Regions from separate parts of the Streptomyces kaniharaensis genome, predicted to be linked through region 1. Evidence: riboswitches for the same ligand, from Rfam matches in the RefSeq annotation. Region 1 holds a riboswitch; each other region holds the start of a gene.
What was found. A riboswitch is a leader RNA that binds a small molecule or an ion and turns the genes downstream of it on or off. The one in region 1 is predicted to bind cyclic di-AMP.
Positions count from the first base shown of each region.

Region 2: linked by a shared signal. The riboswitch ahead of F7Q99_RS43230 (transglycosylase family protein) and the one ahead of F7Q99_RS11720 (M23 family metallopeptidase) in region 1 are both predicted to bind cyclic di-AMP.
Region 3: linked by a shared signal. The riboswitch ahead of F7Q99_RS42710 (M23 family metallopeptidase) and the one ahead of F7Q99_RS11720 (M23 family metallopeptidase) in region 1 are both predicted to bind cyclic di-AMP.
Region 4: linked by a shared signal. The riboswitch ahead of F7Q99_RS06210 (NlpC/P60 family protein) and the one ahead of F7Q99_RS11720 (M23 family metallopeptidase) in region 1 are both predicted to bind cyclic di-AMP.

Region 1 covers NZ_WBOF01000001.1:2,575,467-2,579,658, forward strand. Annotated here, with positions in the region: gene F7Q99_RS11710 (GNAT family N-acetyltransferase) at 144-716, opposite strand; gene F7Q99_RS11715 (hypothetical protein) at 759-1,643, shown strand; gene F7Q99_RS11720 (M23 family metallopeptidase) at 1,720-2,565, opposite strand; cyclic di-AMP (ydaO/yuaA leader) riboswitch at 2,578-2,736, opposite strand; gene F7Q99_RS11725 (YiaA/YiaB family inner membrane protein) at 2,980-3,270, shown strand; gene F7Q99_RS11730 (alpha/beta fold hydrolase) at 3,393-4,192, shown strand, end outside.
Region 2 covers NZ_WBOF01000001.1:5,423,351-5,427,542, reverse strand. Annotated here, with positions in the region: gene F7Q99_RS24265 (ATP-binding protein) at 1-83, shown strand, start outside; gene F7Q99_RS24260 (DUF397 domain-containing protein) at 305-586, opposite strand; partial or broken gene F7Q99_RS24255 (hypothetical protein) at 1,146-2,010, shown strand; cyclic di-AMP (ydaO/yuaA leader) riboswitch at 2,548-2,709, shown strand; gene F7Q99_RS43230 (transglycosylase family protein) at 2,696-3,988, shown strand.
Region 3 covers NZ_WBOF01000001.1:5,565,140-5,569,331, reverse strand. Annotated here, with positions in the region: gene F7Q99_RS24870 (type III PLP-dependent enzyme domain-containing protein) at 1-683, opposite strand, end outside; gene F7Q99_RS42710 (M23 family metallopeptidase) at 1,076-2,080, opposite strand; cyclic di-AMP (ydaO/yuaA leader) riboswitch at 2,083-2,265, opposite strand; gene F7Q99_RS24860 (MFS transporter) at 2,578-4,101, shown strand; gene purB (adenylosuccinate lyase) at 4,118-4,192, opposite strand, start outside.
Region 4 covers NZ_WBOF01000001.1:1,358,635-1,362,826, forward strand. Annotated here, with positions in the region: gene F7Q99_RS06205 (C40 family peptidase) at 1-831, opposite strand, end outside; gene F7Q99_RS06210 (NlpC/P60 family protein) at 1,060-2,193, opposite strand; cyclic di-AMP (ydaO/yuaA leader) riboswitch at 2,204-2,357, opposite strand; gene F7Q99_RS06215 (C40 family peptidase) at 2,688-3,725, opposite strand; gene F7Q99_RS06220 (NYN domain-containing protein) at 3,936-4,192, opposite strand, start outside.

The DNA of each region.
Region 1 (4,192 bases):
GTCTGGTGTCCGTTCCCAGTTGCTGACTTCTTCAGTCTCGTCGGGCAGCGGGTCGGGCAGTATCCGGAGGCCTGGCGGATCGGGGGTGGGGTTAACCCCCTCCCGGGATCGACGGCCCAACCGGGGTCGACTACCTCCCGGGCTCAACGACCCGTCTGCGGCCACTCGTCGGCGAGCAGCGAGTACAGGTACGAGTCGGACCAGACGCCGTCCTTGAGGAGGTCGTGCCGGATCCGCCCCTCCAGCCGGAATCCCCGCTTGGTGAGCACCCTGGCGGAGGCCGCGTTGTCGACGTCCACCCGGGCGGCCAGCCGGTGCACGCCGAGGGAGCCGAAGGCGAGGTCGCACAGCAGCGCGACGATCTCGCCCGCGTAGCCGAGACCCCAGACGTCGCGGCACAGCACGTACCCGAGGGTGGCGGACCGGTACGCGCCGAGGGTGAGGGAGGCGTGGGCGACCGGGGCGGCGTCCGCCGGATCGTCGGCGTCGGCGCGCCGGATGACGGCGAGCCGGTAGGTGTCCCGCTCCTCCGCCATGGCCTCCTCCAGGTAGAGGGCGATCTGGTCCGCGCAGGTCTCGCGGTCGCGCGGTCCGAAGGGGAGGTACCGGGTGACCTCCGGGTCGCCGAACAGCGCGTGCAGCGCGTCCACGTCGCCCGGGGTGTGGTGGTACTCGCGGATGGCCAGCCTGGGGCCGACGAGTCGTACGGGGACCATGGTTGCCGACCCTACCCCCGGCCAGCGGTTACCGTTCGGGCTATGAACGACGACGACCTGCGGCTCGCCCCGCGCACCAAGGCCGCCGACCTGCTCGCCTGGGCGGCGGCGGAGGGCCGCACCCCGGTGGCCGAGGCGCCGCTGCGCGCGGTGCTGGCGCTGCTGGAGCTGGGCGAGGGCAGGATGCACGACGGCTGGCCCGAGCTGACCTCCGACGCGGTGGAGCACCTCCTGTACGAGCGGCTCTACCTGTACGTCCAGCCCGCCCCGGACGAGGACCCGCTGGCGTACGGCGCGGCCGTGCGCCTGCTGATCGACCACCAGCGCGCGGCCAAGCGGCTCAACGCCAAGCGCCAGCAGCGGCTGCACGCCGAGGCCGAGTGGCAGGGCGAGGTCGCGGCGGGGCTGCTGCGCCGGGCCGACCTGGTGACCTGGCCCCGGCTGTACGCGCTGCTGCTGCACGCGCACGGGGTGGACGTCGCGGACGAGGCGGCGGTGCGGGACTGGCTGGCCGGTTTCCGGGAGCTGGCGGAGGAGGAACGGCTGGCCGCGTTCGCCGCGCTGGTGCCGGCCGGGTGGCTGGACGACCCGGACGAGCAGGGCTGGGGCCCGGCCCGGGTGCTCTCGGTCGGCATGGCCACGGACGGCGCGCGGCTGCTGCTGGAGCAGGGCCTGATGCGGCGCAGCTACCGCAACCTGGCCGAGCTGACCGCGCTGGGTCGGCCGATGCCGGACGAACTGGCCGGTGACTTTGGGGAGTTCGAGGAGGCGGCGGCGGAGGAGGCGCTCGCGCTGTACGGCGAGTGGACGGTGCCCGGGCTGCCGCGGTTGCTGGTGGCGGAGTTCCCGGAGCTCGCGCCCGAGCCGGGGCAGGCGGAGATCGACGCGTACCTGGCGCAGCTCCCGGAGGGGCCCGCGGAGGAGTGACGCGAGCAGGCCCCGGCCTGGTGGCCGGGGCCTCTCGGGATGCGTCAGGGCCTCTTGCGGTGTGTCAGGGGGTGCGTCAGGGGTTGAGGCCGTGCTGCTGGAGCCAGGTCTCCGGGTCGACCGGGGCGCCGCCGCCCGGGCGGACCTCCAGGTGCAGGTGCGGGCCGGTGACGTTGCCGGTGGCGCCGACCTTGCCGATCTGCTGGCCGGAGGCGACCTGGCCGGTGCCCTTGATGATCGAGGAGAGGTGGCAGTACCAGATCTCGGTGCCGTCGGGCAGCGTCTCGACGATCCGGTAGCCGTACGAACCGGCCCAGCCGGCCGAGGTGATGGTGCCCTGGCCGACCGCGAGGACCGCGGTGCCGGTGTCGGCGGCGAAGTCCAGGCCGGTGTGCAGGTGGGCCCAGTAGCGGGCGCTCTGGCCGTAATGGGCGGAGAGGTTGTAGTCGCGCACCGGCAGGGTGAGGGCGGCGGCCTTGGCCTTCTCGGCCTTGTCGGCCTCCTCGGCGGCGGCCTTCCTGGCCTCGGCCCCCTTGGCGGCGGCCTTGGCCTCCGCCTCCTGCGCGGCCTGCACGCGGGCGCTCTCCTCGGCGGCGGTGCGCTGGCTGTCGGCCTGCTGCTGGATGCGGGCGGCGAGCGCGAGGCCGGGGTCGGCGGAGAGGCCGACCGGGGTCTCGTCCGGGGCCTCGATGGCGGGCGCGGCGGCCGGGGTGGCGGAGGTGAAGCCGGTGGCGCCCAGGGTGGCGGCGACGGCGGTGACGCCGAGCAGCGGGGCGGTGCCGCGGGTCTGACGCGGCATCCGGTGCCGGTTGACCTCGGCCTCCGGGCCGGCGAACTCGCTTTCGGCCGGGCGGGGTTGATCCAGGAGCTGGGTACCGGCTGCGGGGCCGGCGGGGTGTGCCGGGGTGTGCGTCGACGCCACGGAGGCGCGCTCCTTTCCTTCCTTCGCGCCTACCGGGTTAGCTGACGGGTTCGGAGCAGGAAGGTCTCCTACGGCCGGGCCGGAGCCCTGCCGATTCACCCCAGGGAAGGTGGTTCCCCGGCTCCCTGGCCTGCCCGGAGGCCGGCCGGCGGGATTAGGCGACGGCGCACGGTGCCGTCTGGATACGGCGTTGACGACCGCGCTGCGTTATCAAACGTTAATCCTAGGAGCCCCTGATTCCAAGCCATCCGCCAGGGACGGCCGGTGACAGCTCGGGCGGCTTGCACTCTATGGCCGATTTGCCGCCCTTGACCACCCCTGACACCACTAGTGTGATCGGACGTCAACGAACGAACCGCCATCTGAGTACTTCTACTCATGTGCGGCCGGCCGGACCGCCACCATCCTGACGCCATGAACGCACCGATGCAGTCACACACCACGGCCGCGTACTACGTCCAGGCCGTGCTCTCCTTCGCCCTGTCCGGCACCGCCCTCGCCGTCGGAATCGCCTACCTGCCGGTCGGGGCCTGGACCCGGGCATTCCTCGCGCTCGGCCTGCTCTACACCGTCACCTCCTCGTTCACGCTCGCCAAGGTGATCCGCGACCGGCAGGAGTCCAACGAGATCGTCACCCGGGTGGACCAGGCCCGGCTGGAGAAGCTGCTCAGCGAGCACGACCCGTTCAAGGTCGAGGGGGCCTGAGGGCGGTCGGGGGCCTGAGGGCGCTCGAGGAGAGGCCTTGACGGCTAAGGCTATTAGCCTTAGCTTTATGGCTATCGGCAGCAACGCCGATGCCCCGCAGCAGCGGACCGAGGAGGCCCACCATGAACGGCACCCCCGCCCCGAGCACCCAGTTCCTCGACGTCCCCGGCGGCCGACTGGCCTTCGACGACACCCGGCAGGGCGACGGCGCCCCCGTCGTCCTGCTCCCGGGGATGCTCGACACCCGGGCCGCGTACCGGCACCTCCGCCCCCTGCTCACCGCCGCCGGCCGTCGCGTCATCACCATGGACCTGCGCGGCTTCGGCGAGTCCTCGATCGTCTGGGACGACTACACCCCGGCCGCCATCGCCACCGACGTCCTCGCACTGCTCGACCACCTCGGCATCGAGCGCGCCGTTCTGGTCGGCAGCTCGTACACCGGCGCGACCGTCGTCAAGGTCGCGGGAGACGCCCCCGAGCGGGTCGCCGGGATCGTCCTGCTCGACTCCTTCGTCGAGAACCCCCCGCAGAACGCCCTCATGCGCGGCGTCGTCCGCGTCATGGGCACCATGCTCGTCCACTGGCCCGCCTTCTGGGGCTTCTACCAGCGCAAGCTCGCCTACCCGGGCGCCAGGCCCGCCGACTTCGACGCATACGTGAACGGGCTGGTCGCCGCGATGCGCACCCCGGGCAGGAAGACCGCCACCCGCGGCCACGTCAGCGGCGACGCCGCGCCGGTCGGCTGGACGGCCGCCGTGCGGTGCCCGGCGCTGGTCGTCATGGGGAGCAAGGACCCCGACTTCCCGAAGCCGGAGGCCGTCGCCGACCGGCAGGCCGCGGCGCTCAACGCCCGGAAGGTGATGATCGAGGGATCGGGGCACTACCCGATGGCCGACAACCCGCGGGCCACCGCCGACGCCCT
Region 2 (4,192 bases), 2.8 Mb from region 1:
GCAAGGTGGTCTGGGCACTGTTCGAGGCCGAACCGGAGGCGGCGATCCCCGAACTCGGCGGCCGGCACCGGCGTTCCGCCTAGCACCGGGCGAGCGCATCCGCGCGGAGGGAGACCCCGGGAGGCCCCCTGGGCCCGGCGGCCCGGCACTCCTCTGCGACCCTGGCACTCCCCGGTGGGCATTCCTCAGCCCCGGCTCACCCCCGAAAGGCCGGCCCCGAGGACCGGGCCCGAAAGCCCGAAAGACAAAGGCCGTCGCGGTGTCGGCACCCACGACGGCCCCCCGATGGCGGAGCGAAGGCCGGTCAGACGGCCAGGTGGTCGAACTCCCCGTCCTTGACCCCCAGCAGCATGGCGGCGATCTCGGCCCGGGTGTAGATGAGCGCCGGACCGTCCGGGAAGCGCGAGTTGCGCATCGCCACGTCGCCCCCCGGCAGGGCGGCGAACTCGACGCAGTTCCCCTGGGAGTTGCTGTGCAGGCTCTTCTGCCAGACCACTCCCGTCAGATCGGCTGCGGCCATCCCGTTGTACGCGCCGTGCTCGCCATACGAACCGTACGAGCCGTGCGTGTCCTGCGAGTCGTGCATAGAAGTCTCCCGAAGAGCCCCGGAGTTGCGGTCCAGCGCGGCGCCCCCGGCAGCCGCCGAACAAACGGGCCGGCCCCGTACCAGCCCGGCACAACGCCTCACTTGACGCGATGATAGCTGCTGTGCACGTGCATCAGCACGAGACATTGCAGGTGCACGAGGCCTTTCAATACCCGGCCCGAACTCTTCACGGACCCTTCCCCGACGACACGTAAAGGGACATAGCAGACTGAATCGGCAGGCTCCCGATGACCCGCCGTGAGCGGCTCCCCGCTGAATGTTGATCTTCGAGAGCCGGGAGTCGCACTCTCGTGACGCTCCGTCAGTTCAGCCTCGGACTGTGAGACATCTCACGCGCCGCCGGTGCAACGCAACCCCTCGCCGGGTACGTCTTCAGGAGATACCGGTGGGCGCGCGGGGGTTGGGGCAGGTATGCCCGGAATGCAGTGAATCATCCCGTGCGTACGGCCCCCTCGCCCGGCGCGCACACCACGCTCGCGCGAAACCGGCACGGCAGCCGACTGCAGCCCTGACGGGCCGATGTCCTACGATCTCCGCCATGAGCACCGCAGCCATTCCGGGCGCGCCATTGCCCGTCCGCACTCCAGGCTCCCGTGCGCGGGGGCGCCATCGCCGCCCCGAGCGCCCTGAGATCCCGGCCGGTTCCCCGGCCCTGGTGCTCGCCGTACCCGCGACCGCGGGGCCCGAGTCCCGCTCGGTCGTCGAGGAGCTGCTGTCGATCGTCCGCAGTGAGCAGAACGGCGTGCAGACCGCGGCGGGTTACCTCCCCGGCGACGCGGACGAGGACGAGGGCGGCCACGAGCACACCGTCGCCGAGCTGCTGGCCGAGGCCGCCGAGGCCGGCCTGCCCGCGCCGATCCTGGTACCGCTGGTACCCGGCCCGCACGGCTTCCTGACCGAGCTTCACGCGCTCGCCGCCGAGGCCGGCGCCCAGGTCACCGATGCGCTGGGCCCGCACCCGCCTGCTCGCCGAGGCCGTCCACGTGCGCCTGTCCGAGGCCGGGCTGGCCCGCGCCGACCGTGCCCGGCTGTTCGCCATCGCGACCGCCGCGGACGGCGTCGTGCTGACCACCGTCGGCGGCGAGGACGCCGCCGCCGCGGCCGGGATCACCGGCGTGCTGCTGGCCGCCCGGCTGGCCGTCCCGGTCGTCGCCGCCGCGCTCGACGTGCCCGGCTCGGTGGCCGCGGCCGTCGCGCACCTCAAGGAGACCGGCTCGGAGCGTCCCGCGCTGGCCCCGCTGGTGATCGGCCCAGAGGCGGACGCCGAGCTGCTCGCCGCGGCCGCCGAGGAGACCGGCTGCCCGTCCGCCGCGCCGCTGGGCGCATACCCGACGGTGGGCCAGCTGATCGCGTCCACGTACCTCGCCGCGCTGCCGGCCCCGTCGCCCGAGGCGCTGGCCGCGCTGGCGGAGGCCGAGGCGGCGGCTGCCGCCGAGGCCGAGGCGGCCGCTGAGGCCGAGGCGGCCGCTGAGGCCGCTCAGGGCGCCGAGGAGACTGCCGGCGAGTAGCAGGCCCACGCACAGCCCGAAAGGGCCCGGAACGGTGGCGTTCCGGGCCCTTTCGGCTTGCGGCGTACGGGAGTTAAGAGCTTAATGCGCTAGATGTCCGTTCTGTCGATGTTTGCCCATGGATGTTCTTCGACAACGGGAGCGGGCGAATCGCCGCCGCGACGCCTCCCGGGCGCGCACGCCGGAGCGCGACTCGACGCGCCGTCACCCATCTCCTGAAGCACAGACAGTTGTGCGCATCCACAGGCAGATTCCCGAAAGACGATCATTTCCGATCATGATGAGCGGCAGTTTTGGCACTTCCCACCAATCGGTGATGCGCGTCACAGCTATTTGCAGTTTGAACTTAAGTCTGCTTAACGTGCTCCCCGTTCGTGACCACACGGACCCAGTTCATCCGCAACGCCGAGTCCTGCCGTCGGGTGCACTGGCAGCGCGAAAACGCACCACGGCAGGAGCGGGGGACCCACAGGTAAGTCGCCCCGGACCATTCCTCGGAACGGTCCAGGGCTAGGGGTGAAGCCGCGCCCACGCGCGGCCGGGCAACTCCGGCCCGAATCCGACAGCTCACCTCGCAGGCGTGGGAGAGGACCGCGTCTTCATGCTGCCCACCAACGGCACTCGCCTGTCCAACCGCGCCCGCCGCGCGATCGCCGCCCTCGGCGTCGCAGGCATCGGTCTCACGATCCCCTGCCTCACCTCCGGCACCGCCTCCGCCGCCACCGTCGCCACCTGGGACAAGGTCGCCCAGTGCGAGAGCAGCGGCAACTGGAGCATCAACACCGGCAACGGCTTCTACGGCGGCCTGCAGTTCACCAACAGCACCTGGGCCGCGTTCGGTGGCACCTCGTTCGCCCCGCGCGCCGACCTGGCCACCAAGGACCAGCAGATCGCGATCGCCGAGAAGGTGCTCGCCGTGCAGGGCCCCGGCGCCTGGCCGGTGTGCTCCATCCAGGCCGGCCTGACCAAGGGCGGCGCCCCGGCCGCCGTCAACACCTCCGCCGCCGCCGCCAAGCCGGCCGCGCAGACCCCCGCCCCGGCCGCCAAGCCGGCCGCCGCCCCGGCCAAGGCCCAGACCCCGGCTCAGGCCCCCGCCCAGGCCCAGGCGTCCGCCGACGCGGCCAAGGGCACCGGGTCGCAGAGCTGGCAGGGCAAGAGCCAGAGCGCCCAGGCCCAGGACTACACCGTCGTCGCCGGCGACTGGCTGTCCGCGATCGCCGACAAGCACCACGTCCAGGGCGGCTGGCAGAAGCTCTACGACCTCAACCGCAGCACCATGACCGAGGGCGCGGACCGCATCTACCCGGGCCAGCGTCTGCACCTCGCCGACTCCGCCCAGAGCTCCACGGACGGCCACGCCGGCCAGAGCTTCAACTGGTTCAACCGCTCCTCGCAGTCCGGCCAGACCGCCACTGCCACCGCCGCCAAGCCGGCCGCGCAGGTCCAGACCATCGCCGCGAAGTCCGCCGCCCCCACCCAGGCGCAGGTGCAGGCCGCGGCTCCGGCCGCCGCCGGCAGCATGGCCGCCGCGGTCGCCTTCGCCGAGTCGAAGGTCGGCCAGGCCTACGTCTACGGCGGCACCGGCAACGGTGGTTGGGACTGCTCCGGCCTGACCCAGGCCGCGCTGCGCGCCGCGGGCGTCAACATCCCGCGCGTCGCCGCCGACCAGGCCGCCGCCAGCACCCACGTCTCGCTGGACAGCCTGCAGCCGGGTGACCTGCTGTTCTGGTCCAACAACGGCAAGGACTCCGGCGTCTACCACGTCGCGATCTACGTCGGCGGCGGCAAGTACGTCGAGGCCGCCAACCCGAGCGCGGGCGTGCGGATGCAGACCATCGCCAACTTCGCGCCGGACTTCGCCGGCCGCGTCTGAGGACAGTCGGCGGGAGCCGTGGTCACGGGCGAGGTGACCGGCGACGGTGACGGGTCACCGGTCGCCAGGGACGGCTAACAGATGACAGCGAACAGCTGACAGATAACAGATGTTGAAATCTGTTATCTGTCAGCTGTCGTCTGCTAGCGGTCGCCCCGGGGAGAGGGCTGGTCGCTCCTCCCCGGGGCTTCGGCCTATCCGCGT
Region 3 (4,192 bases), 3.0 Mb from region 1:
AGCGCGCCCTCGTACCCGCCGACGCCGGCCAGGCGCAGCGTCGGGGCGCGCAGCACGGCGGCGGCGATCTCGGCGGCCGCGTCGACGCCGCGGGCTCCGGTCCGCCCGCCGGGTCCGCCGAGTTCGACCAGCACCTCGACCGGCCGCTCGGCCCCGGCGGCGCGCAGCGCCTCGTCCATCAACCGCACGCTCTCGGTGGAGTCGACCCAGGAGACGAAGGCGAACTCCGGGTCGGCGGCGAGTTCGGCGGCCAGCCATGCGAGCCCGGCCGGGTCGAGCAGCGTGTTGGCGAGCAGGATCCGCTGGACGCCGAAGGCGCGGGCGACCCGGATCTGCGGCAGGTTGGCGAGGGTGATGCCGTGGCTGCCGGCCGCCAGCTGCGCCTGCCAGAGGGCGGGCGCCATGGTGGTCTTGCCGTGCGGGGCGAGGGCGACGCCGGCTTTGGCGCACCAGTCGGCCATGGTCCGCAGGTTGTGGTCGAGGGCGGTGGCGTCGAGGGTGAGCAGCGGGGTGCCGAGCCCGGTGAGGGTGGGCCCGGTGGCCAGCCACTCGCGGACGGTACGCCCGTGGGCGTCCGCCGGGACGGCCTTGAAGCGCCAGTCGAGCAGCTCGTCGGCGAGGGCCGCCACCGCGGCTTCGTCGATGCCGGGCCCGGTGCCGCCGCGTGCGAAGGTCTGCTCCACCGTCTTCCTCCATCAGCCGAGTTTCCGCAGGTGCGGCGGGGGTTGCACCTGCCGGCAGCCCCCGTGACGCCCGAACAGTAACAGCCGCCGGGTGACGATGCCCGGGGCGAGCCCGGCCGGCTCGATGGTGACCGTGCCGGACGGTCATCCGGCCTCCTCCGCCCGCCGGAGCTGGAGCCAGCCGCCGGCCAGGTGCCGACAGGAGACCCCGGAGACGACAGCGGCCGGCCCGGCTCGCGAGGGAGGTCTCGCGAGCCGGGCCGGCCTTGGGCGTGTCCCGCGCCCATGGTCCACTGGTGCGGCGATCACCCGGTCGAGCGGTCACCCGACATGACCATCCCGAGTGGTCGATTCGCCCCGCATCAGCGGTGGTCGTTCACCCCGAGCAGGGGTCAGAGCGCGACGCCGTGCGCCCGGAGGTAGGCGACCGGGTCGATGTCCGAACCGTACTCCGGCCCGGTGCGGATCTCGAAGTGCAGGTGCGGGCCGGTCACGTTGCCGGTCGCACCGGAGAGGCCGAGCTGCTGGCCGACGGTGACGGTCTGGCCGATCTTCACGCCGATCACGGACAGGTGCGCGTACTGCGCGTACTTGCCGTCGGCGAGCTTGATCTCGACCTCGTTGCCGTAGGCGCCGCCGTTGCCGGCCTTCACCACGACACCGTTGGCGACCGCGAGCAGCGGGGTACCGGTGGAGGCGACGAAGTCCTGGCCGGTGTGGTGACCGGAGGCCCACATCGAGCCGGCGACGCCGTAGGCCTCGCCCAGCACCGGGTGGGCGAGCGGGGCGACGTAGCCGGAGGTGCTGGCCACGGCCGCCGGAGCGGCGGTGACGGCCTGGGCGGGCTTGGCGGCCGCGGTCTTGACCTGGACCTGGGCCGGAGCGGCCGGCTTGGCGGGCGCGGTCTGGGCCTGCGGGGCCGGGGCGGCCGGGGCGGCGGGCTTCTCGGCGGGCGCAGCGGCCGGAGCAGCCGGAGCAGCGGCCGGAGCAGCGGCGTGACCGGCGATCGCGAGCTTCTGACCCGGGAAGATCAGGTTCGGGTTGGCACCGACGACCGAGCGGTTGTGGTCGTAGAGCGCGTGCCAGCCGCCCTCGACGTGCTTGACCTCGGCGATCTTGGAGAGCGAGTCGCCGCGGACGACGCGGTAGCTCTCCTCGGTCTGGGCGGCCTGGGCCGGTGCGGCGGCGGCCGGCTTGGCGTCGACGCTGGTGGCGCCGGTCCAGGTGGTGTTCTGCGCGACCGGCGCGGCCGCGGCGGCCGGAGCAGCCGGGGCGGTCTGCGCCTGGGCGCTCATCGCGGTCACGAGCGGAAGGGCGAAGGACACGCCGGTGACGGCGGTGGCGATGCCGATGCGGGCGGCGCGGGGCAGGCTGATACGACGAGCCTGAGCAGGCATGGAAGATTCCTCTCCGACGCCTGCGAGGTGAGCTGTCGGGTTCGGGCTGGAGTTCGCCCGGCCGCATGCGCGGCTTCACCCCAAGCCGGTCCTCGAATTCGCACGCATTCGCATGCGAATTCCGGTCCGGCGACTTACCTGTGGGTCCCCCGCTCCTGCCGTACAGAGTTCAGTTCGAACCACCGGGCAGCGGCAGGACTCGGCGTTCCGCCCGGCAGATCCGTCCGGGCTGGCCGGGCGGTCGCTGAACTAAAACCCATCGGTCCCGGATCGAGCAATGTCGATCTCCCGGACCCGCGACGAATCCGCGGAATGCGGTGACGCTCCGGATGATCCGCTGCACAGTACGTGCACTATCCATTCACTCGGCGCCACTGATCCGCAACGCTCCGCCGATTTCGCGGCCGCTCCGCAAGTAGCCGCTCACGTACCGCGATCGGCGGACACACCACCGGTGACCCTTGTCACGTCGGCCCCACCGGGCGGAGGATCGGGCCGTGGCCACAACCGAGGCCGGCACCCTGCGCCTGGGCACCGCGCGGGGTCGCTGGGTACTTCTGGCGACGGTGCTCGGCTCCAGCATGGCGATGCTCGACGGCACCGTGGTGAACGTCGCCCTGCCCCGGATCGGCGCGGATCTCGGCGCCTCCCTCGCGTCGCTGCAATGGACGCTGAACGCCTATCTGCTCACGCTGGCCGGACTGATCCTGCTCGGCGGCGCGCTCGGCGACCGGTACGGCCGGCGCCGGGTGTTCCTGCTCGGCGTGGTCTGGTTCGCCGCCGCCTCCGCGGCCTGCGCCGCCGCGCCGAACATCCAGGTGCTGATCGCCGCCCGCGCCGTCCAGGGCGTCGGCGGGGCACTGCTGACGCCGGGTTCGCTCGCCATGCTCCAGGCGGTCTTCCATCCGGACGACCGCTCGGCCGCGGTCGGCCTCTGGTCCGGCCTCGGCGGGGTGTCAGCGGCGGTCGGCCCCTTCCTCGGCGGCTGGCTGGTGGACGGCCCCGGCTGGCGGTGGATCTTCCTGCTGAACCTGCCGCTCGCCGCCGCGGTCGTCACCGTCGCCACCCGCTACGTCCCCGAGAGCCGCGACGAGAGCGCGACCGGCCGCTTCGACGTGCTCGGCTCACTGCTCGCCGCCCTCACACTCGGCGCGATCACCTACGCGCTGACGGCGGCCGGCGAGGGCCTCTCCCCCACCGTCTGGCTCACCGGCGCGATCGGGCTGGCCATCGGCGCGGCCTTCCTCGCCGTCGAGCGCCGCGCCCCCGAGCCGATGCTGCCGCTCGGCCTGTTCTCCTCGCGGCTGTTCACCGCCGTGAACCTGGTCACCCTCTGCGTCTACGCGGCGTTCAGCGGCGTGTTCTTCCTGCTGGTCGTGCAGCTGCAGATCGTCGCCGGGTTCTCCCCGCTGGTCTCCGGCCTGGCCCTGGTCCCGATCACCGTGCTGATGCTGGCGCTGTCCTCGCGCGCCGCACGGCTCGGCAAGCGGATCGGCCCGCGCATCCCGCTGACCGTCGGCCCACTGCTGTGCGCCGCGGGAGTGCTACTGATGCTGCGCACCGGCCCTGGCTCCTCCTACTGGGCGGATGTGCTGCCCGCCGTCACGGTGATGGGCTGCGGGATGACGCTGCTGGTCGCGCCGCTCACGGCCACTGTGCTGGCGGCCGTCGAGGTCCGGCACGCGGGCATCGCCAGCGGCGTCAACAACGCCGCCGCGCGCGCCGCCGGCCTCCTCGCGGTCGCGGCCCTCCCGGCCATGGCGGGCCTGAGCGGCGACGCCTACCGGGTGCCGTCCGCGGTGAACGACGCCTTCCACACCGCGATGCTGATCTGCGCCGGACTGCTGACGGCCGGCGCGCTCATCGCCTTCACCACGATCCGCGGCAGCGTGCTGGCCCCCGAGGACCACCCCGTCGCCGAGCCGGACACCGAATGGTGCTGCGGCACCACCCCGCCCCTCGACCCCGGCCACGTCCACACGCACGAGGGCCCCGCCACCGATCCGGCAGCAGGGCCCTAAGTGAGCTGACTCACCGTCAGAGAATGTCACCAGGTGCGTACTTGGCGGCCTCCGGGTAGGCGGCGACGACGGCCTCCACCTGGCGGAGCAC
Region 4 (4,192 bases), 1.2 Mb from region 1:
GGTCACTCCCGCCTGCCGCCAGCTGTAGTACATCAGACCGGAGCAGTCGAACGTGCGGGGCCCGGCGGATCCGTAGACGTACGGGGATCCGATCATCCTCACGGCGGCCGCCAGCGCCGCCGCGCCGCGGTCGGAGGCCGGCGGGACGGTGCCGAGGTCCAGCCGGTCGGTGCCCCGGGTGGCGCGCTGCTCGGCCTCGTGGGCGTCCTGCGCGGCCATCCGGGTCCGCTCGGTGGCACCCAGGCCGTTGAGCAGCTTCTGGGCCTTGGCGAGCCGCTGCTGGATCTGCTCCTTGCTGTCGGCGAGCGAGCGCCGGGCCTGGTCGAGCTCGGCGAGCTTGCCGGTGGTCTCGGCGCGGCGCTGGTCGAGCCGGCGCTGGCGGGTGACCAGCTCGTGCAGCGTGTCGTTCTGCCGCTCGGCGGCCTGGTCGAGGGTGCGGGCCCGGGTGAGGTACCCGTCCGGGTCGGTGGCGAGCATCAGCTGGACGGCCCGGGTCATGCCGCCGCCGCGGTACTCGGCGCCGGCCACCGTGGCGAGGTCGCCGCGCAGCTGGTTGAGCTGGTCCTGGGCGACGGCCATCTCGCCCTGGAGGATGGTGGTCTCGCCCTGGAGCCGCTGCTGGGCCTCCTGGGCGGCGTTGTACTTCTCCGACGCCTGCTCGGCCTCGTTGTACAGCTGCTCGACCTGCGCCTTGACGTCGCCGCGGTTCGGCGCGTCCGGCACGGGGGCGCCGTGGGCGCTGCCGCCGGCGGTGACGCCGAGGGCGGTGGTGGCGGCCGCGGTCAGTACCAGCGCACGGGCGAGCAGTTGGGAACGGCGGTGCACGGGCATGACGGCGGCGGCTCCAAATCCTGCGGCACGGCCCCGCCGCCGCACCGGAGCGGGCGGCCTGGAAGCGGGAGTCCGGTGGCAGACGTTAGCGAGTCCGGGCAACCGAGTCCAAACCCTTCCCAACCCGAATATTTGACATCTAATCGGACATCAGTCCGAGTCCGGGGAAAAGCCGCAGGCCCGGCCTTCCGTGGTGGAAGACCGGGCCTGCGAGGGCCTGAAGGGGGATCAGACGCGCACGATGGCGGAGAGCGGCATGTTCGAGACCGCCTCGTAGCGGACGTAGGCGCCCGGCTTCGGCGCGTGCAGCACCTGGCCGTTGCCGGCGTAGATGCCGACGTGGTGGGCGTCGCTGAAGAAGATCAGGAGGTCGCCGGGCTGGGCCTGGGAGAGGTCCGTACCGATCCGGGTGCCGGCGTGGGCCTGCTCCTGCGAGGTGCGCGGCAGCGACACGCCGGCCTGGTCGAACGCCCAGACCATCAGGCCGGAGCAGTCGAAGGAGTTCGGGCCGGTGTCGCCCCAGCCGTACGGGCTGCCGACCTTGCTGGCGGCGTAGGACAGCGCGGCGGCACCGTGCGAGCTGCCGGGGGCCGGCTTGGCGACCGGCGAGGAGCTCGGCGAGGAGCTCGGCTGCGAGCCCAGGCCGGTGCGGGTGCTGTCGCGGGAGGCGCGGTCGGCGGCCTGCTGGGCGGCCTTGGCGGCGTCCGCCTTGGCCTTCGCGTCGGCGGCGGCCTTCTCCTCGGCCGCGCGGAGCGCCTGGCGCTCCTGCTCGGTCAGGGTGTTGAGCAGGTCCTGGGCGGCCCTGAGCTTGCCCTGGACCTCCTCCTTGGCGGTCTTGAGCTGCTGCGTGGTGGTGTCCAGCTCGGCGAGCTTGGCCTGGGCCTCGTTGCGGTCCTGGTCGAGCTTGCGCTGCTGCTCCTGGAGCTCCTTCAGCTGACCCTTCTGGGTGCTGCCGGCCTGGTTCAGGGCGTCGGCCTGGCTGAGGAAGTTGTCCGGGCTGGCGGAGAACATCAGCTGGACGGTCGGGGATATGCCCCCGTTGCGGTACTGCTCGCCGGCGATCTCGGCGAGTCCGCCCTGCAGGTCGGTCACCTGCGCCTGCTGGCGCGCCACCTGGTCCTGCAGGCTGCCGACCTGCTTCTGCAGCTCCTGCTGCTTGGCCTGGGCGGCGTTGAACTTCTCCGTCGCGACCTCGGCCTGCTCGTTGAGCTGGTCGACCTGCTCCTTGACCTGGTCCTTGGTCGGCGCCGGGTCGGCGTGGGCACCGGACTGCGCGGAGAGGGCGACGGTTGCAGCGGCGACACCGGTCAGGATGGACACACGGGTGCGGCTGGCGGGCTTGGGACGACGATGGGACGCCACGAAGGCGGGCTCCTTCTTCCTAGGTCCGCCTACCGGGTGAGCTGACGGGTTCGGGCCGGAAGCATGCCCTACGACGCCTCACAGCCGTTCCACCGGCCGACCTGGCGCCGATTCACCCCGGAGGAACGTGGTTCCCCGGCTCCGTTCCACAGCTCCCCCGACCACTGGGCTCCCCGTCGGACAGGCGCTTCGACCTGCCCCGCTGCTTCACGAACTCGACGGAAACCACCGCCGCCACCCTGGCTGGGTGATCGACAGTGCGGTGGTTCGGGGCACGACCCTAGTAACTGAACCGTGATCCGTTCAAATCCTTGTCAGAAAAAAAGCGGTAGAGGAACCAAGTTCATTTGTGAAGATGACCGATGGTGATCGCCGCCGTACGCAAAGCTGATCACCGATCACCAATTGGGGTACGGCGCGAACAGAAGCGAACGCGCCACCCCGTGCAGAGGTGGCGCGGATCACAGGGGCGACGACTCCTCGGTGTCGGGCCGTCAGACCCGGCGGATGGTGTTGATCGGCATCGCGTCGGCCTTCATCACCTTGACCACGTCACCGGTGTGCGGCGCGTGCACCACCATGCCGTTGCCGATGTACATCCCGACGTGGTGCCGGTCGCTGCCGTAGATGACGAGGTCGCCCGGCTGGGCCTGGTCCAGCGAGGGCACCCGGGTGCCGACGTCGCCCTGCTCCTGCGAGGTGCGCGGCAGCGAGACGCCGGCCTTCCCGTACGCCCAGACCATCAGGCCCGAGCAGTCGAAGGTGTTCTCCCCGGTGGCGCCCCACACGTACGGCGAGCCCTGCTTGCTCATCGCCTTGGCGACGGCCACGGCCGCGTACCCGCTCGCCGGCGGCAGGTTGCTGAGGTCGACCCGGTCGCTGCCGCGCGAGGCGCGGTCGTCCTGCGCCTGCTGGGCGCGCAGCGCGGCGCGCTCGGAGGCGCTGAGCGAGTTCAGCAGGTCCTGCGCCGCCTTGAGCTTCTGGTTGACGTCCGCCTTGGCCTGGTTCAGGTCCTTGGTGGTGGCGTCGAGCGAGGCGAGCACCGCGGCGGCCTCGGCCTTCTCCTGGTCCAGCCGGCGCTGCTGGTCCAGCAGGCCCTTGAGCGCCTCGGCCTCGCTGGTGCTGGCCTGCTGCACGCTGGAGGCCTTGTCCAGGTAGCCGGCCGGGTCGGAGGAGAGCATCAGCTGCACGGACGGGTCGATGCCGCCGGTGCGGTACTGCTCGCCCGCCACGCCCGCGAGGCCGGCCTGAAGCTGGGTCATCTGCTCCTGGCCGCGGGCCACCTGGTCCTGCAGCTGGTCGGCCTGCTTGCGCAGCTGGTCGGCCCGCTCCTTGGCGCCGTTGAACTTCTCCGCCGCCTGCTCCTGCTCCTGCTGGAGCTGGTCGATCTGCGCCTTGACGTCCGACTTGTTCGGCTGCGGCGCGGCGTGCGCGGCCACCTGGGCGGAGAGGGCGACCGCGGTCGCAGCGGCAGCGGTGAGCACGGAGACCCGCGCGCGGCTCGGCTGCTTGGGACGGCGGTGGGAGGCCAAGGGACGGGCTCCTTCTTCCATCGGCCTCACCCGATCGAGTGAGAATCCGGAAAATAGGTTTGACGCCAGACCCTAGTGAAGATCTAAGCGTTCCGCCACTCCCTCGAAGGCGTGAACTCACACCTTCAGAGTGACTTCACCAGATCCCCCCATCCCCCCGAAAAGGGTTCTGACCAGGCATCATCCCGATCCGAAGGGGGTCACCCCCGGTCAGGGCCGGGCCAGCCGATTCAGCAGCAGCACCGAGGCGACGGGGCGCGCGCCGGCCTTCCGCACGCCCTCCGCCACCTCCCGGTCGGTGGAGACCACCACCACCGGGCGGCCCTGCGGCTCGGCCCGCACCAGGCGGCGGATCAGCTCGTCCGCCGTCTCGCCGGTCCGGCTGAACCGTACCCGAACCCCGCGCGGCGGCGCCATGATGACCGGCACGTCCAGGTCCTGCCCGTCGAACACACAGGTGACCTCCG